Linked DNA regions of Cecembia calidifontis. The main gene of each other region encodes a partner of the protein of the gene in region 2 in a complex. Links are inferred from orthologs where the notes say so. Each region holds a gene or a part of one and is shown on either strand. Other genes may lie near its edges.

Region 1 (3,259 bases), 140 kb from region 2 along the record:
GCTCCAGGAAGCAGGGATTGGGGTTTTATTTGTGAAATAAGAGAATCCATAAATTTGCAGCATGTCCTCACATCATTTTGTCAAAGAACAACAGGAACCCGCTCTGGTAATCTTAAATACCAATGGGGTTCCCTTTGATTTGATCGCGCCGCTCTTGGAATGGGTGCCCACCGTTTTGGTAGCCCAGGAGGAGGTGTACACGGTTATTTCATGGGGCATCAAAATTGACATTATACTTGCTGATCTGGAATTCCAAAGATCCCATTACAAGCTGCTGGAAGAACAATACCCGGTAAGATTTCTTGGCGTGCAACATAAAAATTACCTGGAAGAGGCCCTTCAATACCTCATTGCCTCCAAGCATGGGGCAGCCAATATCGTCGGCTTTGACCACCAAAAAGTCTCTGAATTGGAGCCTATGTTGGAATTCATAGATTTGGTGATCTGGGATGGTCCGGTGAGGTACTTTCCGGTCAAAAATGGAAACTTTAAAAAATGGTTTACTGCTTGTGATATACAGCTCCTCGCTCCCGAAGGTAGTTTAATAGAAGTCAAAAATGAGGAAGGAATCCAAGTTCTGAAAATCCACTCCGATAACAGGATAACCCTTCCGGAAGGAAACACCTGGTTTCATTCTAATGGACTGTTTTGGATTGGAGAGTTTTTTAACACATTTCCTTAACCTATTCAAAAACGGAACCTGAACTTCCTAAAAAATTGTTATTTTTATATCATCGATATTGGATATTAAAAAATGGACATCTCTCTAAAATATAGAATCATAACAGAAATAATCAATACGGAGGATGAAAAGGTCCTGAACGCAATCAAAAAGCTCCTAAATATTGAGGTAGACGTTGATTTTTGGGAAGAATTAAGTGAAGATGAGCAAAAAGCTATTGAGGAGGGGTTGGATCAGCTTGATAAAGGCAATTATGTTTCTCACCAATCTGTCCGAGATGAAATCAAGAACCGTTTTAACTTTTAAAAGTGCCTTTGAAAATTAGATATTCTTTACGAGCAAGGGACGAAGAAATTGAATTGTTGGAATATATTATTCAAAAGTTTGGTCATGGCAAGGCCAAAGAGGTTTTTGAAAAAATTGAAAAAACGCAAAGTCTCATTTGCCAAAATCCTGAAATGTATAAAGTTTCAAATAGGAGAAAGGACCTCTGAAAATGTGTTTTCAGCAAACAAACAAGCATTTATTACAGGATTAACCAAGATTACCTTGAAGTAGTCAGCTTTAGATCTAACTACAAAGACCCCAAAAAGCTAAATCTTTAATTTGGAATTAAGCAATCCAAAGTCCCACTACCATCCTCTCCCTGTCATTCAGGTCTTTCAACACCCTGACTTGGGAATAGCCCAGGCTCTCCATGAGTTTTTGGGTATCTAGCCCCAAAGCTTCATTGATTTCAAAGTAAAGTTTACCGCCCTGCTTCAATACCTTTCCTGCCTTTAACGCAATCTCCCGATAAAAAAGCAATGGATCCTCATCGAAGACAAAAAGGGCCAAATGGGGTTCATATTCCAGCACATTTTGATGCATTTTTTCCTTTTCTGAATACCTTACATAAGGGGGATTGCTGACCACTATATCCAGGTTTTCAAATGGAATATCTTCCTTCAAGATATCCAGTAAGCGGAAATCCACAGCAGCATGATGGACAAATGCATTTCTTTTGGCCATCTCCAAGGCCTCAGGGCTGATGTCCACTGCAAATACCTGGGGATGGTTCATTTCACGGGATAAGGTGATAGGAATACAACCCGAACCTGTTCCGATATCCAGAATCCGCAATCCCTCCCCTGGGTTTTCTTTGATGATCAGGTGCACCAACTCCTCTGTTTCATTCCTAGGTATCAAAACTGCAGGACTTACTTCGAATTCCCTGCCATAAAATGGAGCAGTGCCCAGAATGTATTGGATTGGCTTGCCTTTAAGCAGTTGATCCAGTGCATCCTGCAGTGCTTCGGGAAGTTTTTCTATCTGTTCATCCCGGATGATGTCCATTCTCTTTTTCCCGAGAAATTCTTCAAAAAGCCAGATCACCAAGCTTTCAGCTTCCTCCAAGGGATAGAGCCCGGCCAATTTATCCACATATTCCTTAAACAACTTCCTAATGCTGATCATCTATGCATCTTAACGGTTAATCAAACGGTAGAACAACAGGCAACCCAATCCGTACATCAGCACATCAATAGGGTCAGCCACATAAATATCGGACCATTTGGGCAATAAAAATTCAAACAGGAATGAAAAATACAGCCATCCAACTATTACCTGAACAGGGGTAAACCTGAATTTTGTCTTCTTGGGATGTATCCATTGGAATACCTGCAAAGTAATACCGAGAACTACAGGCATGGCCAAGAGGTCATCCAGATAGGCATGAATAAAAGGAAGGTAAATTCCCTGTACTTTTTCCAGGTATTGATTGACCCAAAACAAGAGGCAGGCCACAACAAAGTATGGGTTTTTGAGAACAGACATTATCCCGGCAAGACTGCTATCAACCAGGCTAAAAAGGTAAGAATCGCCATGTAAATCGTGTAAAAAAGGTTACCTGCCCTTTTCAAAAAGACCATTACGGGCCCATCAGTTTCTTTGATATCAAAAATCCATTGCTCTTTATTGGCCTTGCTGTCCCTTTCCCGGATTTCATGATATTCCAAATCCCTTCCACCAAGCGGTTTTCCACAATGCTCACATTTATCCTTGATATCCGTAGTCCAATTGGACCATTCCCCACAATGAGGGCATTTTTTCTGTCCCATGCCCAAAATTAAAAAAGCTTTCCATAAGATGGCAATGAAACCCGTCCTTTGCTGCTGAGGATTGCCTATCTTTGCAGCATGAAATTATTTCCCAATACAGTCAAAGGAGTGGTCCAGGCCATTGATGAAATCTTTAACCATAACCGATATGCGGACAAAGTCATAGAAAAAGTCCTGAAGTCCAACCCCAAATGGGGTGCAAGAGACAGAGGATTTGTGGCAGAATCGGTTTATGAAATGGTTCGCTGGTGGCGGCTGATCAATGAAGTGAGCCCAAGTAAAGACCTTTACCATTTATTTGGCACTTATTGGTTACTGCAGGGAAACGCCCTCCCGGATTGGAAGGAATTCCAAGGTCTTGACCCTAAAAAAATCAAAGAGAAATACGAAGAGATAAAAGATAAAAGAGCTATAAAGCAGTCCATTCCTGATTGGTTGGACCAAATGGGATCCGAACTCCTAGGGGAAAAATGGGACA
Region 2 (3,108 bases):
AACTGTTTTCTGCAGGAGCCATGCTCTCATTTGATATCAAAGGAGGGGAAAAAGAAGCCTTCAAATTTCTGAATAGCCTTAAACTGATCAAGTTGGCTGTTTCTTTGGGAAGCACAGAGTCTTTGGCAGAGCATCCAGAAACCATGACGCACAGTGATGTGTCTGAAGAAGACAAAAAGACAATGGGCATTACAGAAAAATTGATCCGCTTATCGGTTGGGGTAGAGCATTATTCTGACATTATCTGGGATATTGAACAAGCCCTTGAAAAAGCATAAAAAAAGAAAAGGCCGGCACCTAAAATTGGACCGGTCTTTTTTTATTCAAACTTCTCTACCTCTTCCCTTAAAAGGACAAATTGAAATAAATCTCCAACGATTCCATCTTTGATGTAGGCATGTCTTAGTATGGCCTCTGGCTCAAATCCAGCATTTTCCAACACTTTCATAGAAGGAACATTATTATCAAAAACCTGGGCATAAATCCTTTGAATCTGCGGGAATTTTGACAATGCATATTCCGTAAATAGGATCACCGCTTCCGTAGCAATGCCTTTTCCCCAGAAGGGCTCTCCTATCCAGAAGCCCAATTCCATATTGGTCCTTAATTCATTTTTCCCAATTTCACAGCCAACAGACCCTGCCAGTTCTCCAGCAAATTCAATTGCAAAATTTTGAGCCGGGTTAAACTTGTAATTGTACTCTATCCAATGTCTTGCATCATGAATAGTATAAGGATGAGGGAAGCTGTCCCGTAAATTTTTGGCAATTTTGAGGTTATTGGCCAAAGGGTATAACTGATGAAAATGGTCATCATTCCATGTCACCAAACTGATATTTCTTTTACCTTCAATTTTCATCCAAACAGGATTTATCTTTCTTGAAGATAAGTTCCTTTATTCTGATTCGTCACAAAAAGTGGGAAGTTTTTTACGAAAATCCCAAATTTAGGTCTTAAAGGAAAAAATCTTTAAAATTTTACAAAAATCAGGTATTTTCAATCCTAATTTTTGGAGGAATGATCTACTCATTCCTCCATACCTGAGCTTTTCATTTTCTCTACGTTCTCAGCAAATCTCAAAGCGGAAATGAACTCTTCAATATTTCCATCCATGACATCAGGGAGATTATATACGGTTTTATTGATTCTATGATCAGTTACCCTACTTTGTGGATAATTATAGGTCCTGATCTTATCAGATCTGTCTCCACTAGCCACCATCGACTTCCTCTGTGCACCTACTGCCTCATTGTGCTTGGCCAATTCAATTTCATATAAACGCGAACGAAGTACCTTTAAGGCCTTTTCAAAGTTCTTGATCTGGGATTTTTCATCCTGACAGGTTACTACCAAACCGGTGGGGATATGGGTAAGCCTGACCGCAGAATAAGTGGTGTTAACCGATTGACCTCCTGGACCTGAAGAACAAAAGGTATCTTTTCGGATGTCATTCATATTGATCTCTACCTCCACTTCATCCATTTCAGGCAAAACAGCCACTGTGGCTGCAGAGGTATGCACCCTGCCTTGAGTTTCGGTGGCAGGTACCCTTTGTACCCTATGGACACCGGATTCATATTTGAGCATACCATAAACATCTGCCCCGCTGACAGTGCTGATGATCTCTTTGTAACCACCGGAAGGCCCAAAGGTCAAATCCAAAACGGTCAGCTTCCAGCCTTGCTTGTCACAAAAACGCTGATACATCCTGAAAAGGTCCCCTGCAAAAATCGCCGCCTCATCACCTCCGGTTCCAGCCCTTATTTCAAGGATGCAGTCTTTGGAATCATTAGGATCCTTAGGTATAAGCTGCTGTTTAAGCTGTTCTTCAAGCTCTTCTTGCTTTACTTTCAATTCCTCCAACTCCTGCTTTGCCATTTCCCTGAAATCCGGATCTTTCTCTTTCTCCAAAATTTCCTTGGTGCTGGCCAAGTTATCCATGACCAATTTATACTCATCATACAGCCCAACGATCTTTTCCAAGTCCTTGTACTCTTTGGTAAGCTTAGTATACTTACTCATATCGGACATGGAATCAGGCTGAATGAGCAGTTGGCCTAATTCTATAAATCTATCCTTAAGTGCTTGTAATTTTTCAAGCATATGTAACGTTCTTTTTGAATGGCAAAATTAGTAAAATATATCAAACGGCTAATGCCGGGCCCGGAATGATATGGAGCAACGGACATTTGCAGTAAATTTAAACCAGAGGGTTCATGAGTTATCTTAAAGGAGTTAATTCCAAAAACAAATGCCAATTCTTTGAGGGAATTGGCCTTAATAAAGAGAAAACTTTTTGCTTTCCTAAAAACTACTGCAGAATGAGAAAATCCTGATAACCTTGTTCTTCTCCCTGAGAAATTTCCAAATATTCAACCTGGGAATTGGGAGGCCCCAATCGCAACCAAGACTGCATAGCCAAAATGGAATGAAGTTCACCTTCTATTTCCAAAGATACTGTTCCGTCATCTTCATTTTTCACCCAGCCTTTGAGGTCTAATTCAAGCGCTTTTTGTTGGGTATTTTTTCTGAAAAAAACTCCTTGAACTTTGCCATGGACTTTGATCCGTCTGTTCATTATTTTTTAAGGGTTATCACATTAGTGCGGTTCAAATACAAATGTATTAAACGTTTCTTTATTTTCCGAATTTCTCACATATTTGGTTAGTACAATTTACAAGCGGAAAAATTAATATTTACGTGTGTTTGAACTTTAATTTTTCAAGATTTAGTTATAATTAACTAAGAAAAACTCATTGTGATTAACAACGGTTTATTGATCATCACATACAGTTTTCGGCTTACAACTGGGACTTTGGCACATCTTCATACCATTTTTCCTCAAAGGTGGACTCTACCACAATGTCTGCTGTCAAGACCCTATACACCATCCAAATAATTGGCAATGGTGAAATGGAGAACATAAATAAAATCAATGCAGTATTCAAATTTGCATGGATGGCCGTTACAAACACAATCAGAAATGATGTAACCAGATAAACGGGAAATAAATAGTTTTTCATGATAATCAGGGATTTATCTTTACAAAGTAAACCACAATTAGATTCATTTTGTTACAAGGTTGCTATGAAAGGTTTCCGATTTACA

What was found.
Region 1: the proteins of prfA (region 2) and prmC are in contact, whole or in part, in a crystal structure (PDB 2B3T), measured with the Escherichia coli proteins. The link is inferred for Cecembia calidifontis from one-to-one orthologs.

The regions. Positions count from the first base shown.
Region 1 is NZ_SGXG01000001.1:839,144-842,402, forward strand. Bases 217-3,145 are described here. They hold prmC (peptide chain release factor N(5)-glutamine methyltransferase), read right to left. Parts: upstream 2,138-3,145; coding sequence 1,295-2,137; downstream 217-1,294. Other genes in these bases: BC751_RS03600 (thiamine pyrophosphokinase), read left to right, coding at 217-682; BC751_RS03605 (hypothetical protein), read left to right, coding at 755-988; BC751_RS03615 (magnesium citrate secondary transporter), read right to left, coding at 2,147-2,497; BC751_RS03620 (hypothetical protein), read right to left, coding at 2,497-2,781; BC751_RS03625 (RsmB/NOP family class I SAM-dependent RNA methyltransferase), read left to right, coding at 2,860-3,145. Outside these bases: BC751_RS03595 (WD40/YVTN/BNR-like repeat-containing protein), read left to right, coding at 1-40; more of BC751_RS03600, read left to right, coding at 62-216; more of BC751_RS03625, read left to right, coding at 3,146-3,259. UniProt on the Escherichia coli protein: Methylates the class 1 translation termination release factors RF1/PrfA and RF2/PrfB on the glutamine residue of the universally conserved GGQ motif, i.e. on 'Gln-235' in RF1 and on 'Gln-252' in RF2.
Region 2 is NZ_SGXG01000001.1:703,262-706,369, forward strand. The notes cover bases 66-2,843. They hold prfA (peptide chain release factor 1), read right to left. Parts: upstream 2,104-2,843; coding sequence 1,027-2,103; downstream 66-1,026. Other genes in these bases: BC751_RS03015 (cystathionine gamma-synthase family protein), read left to right, coding at 66-278; BC751_RS03020 (GNAT family N-acetyltransferase), read right to left, coding at 320-859; BC751_RS03030 (acylphosphatase), read right to left, coding at 2,312-2,578; BC751_RS03035 (hypothetical protein), read right to left, coding at 2,802-2,843. In the rest of the region: more of BC751_RS03015, read left to right, coding at 1-65; more of BC751_RS03035, read right to left, coding at 2,844-3,023; BC751_RS03040 (vWA domain-containing protein), read left to right, coding at 3,088-3,108. UniProt on the Escherichia coli protein: Peptide chain release factor 1 directs the termination of translation in response to the peptide chain termination codons UAG and UAA.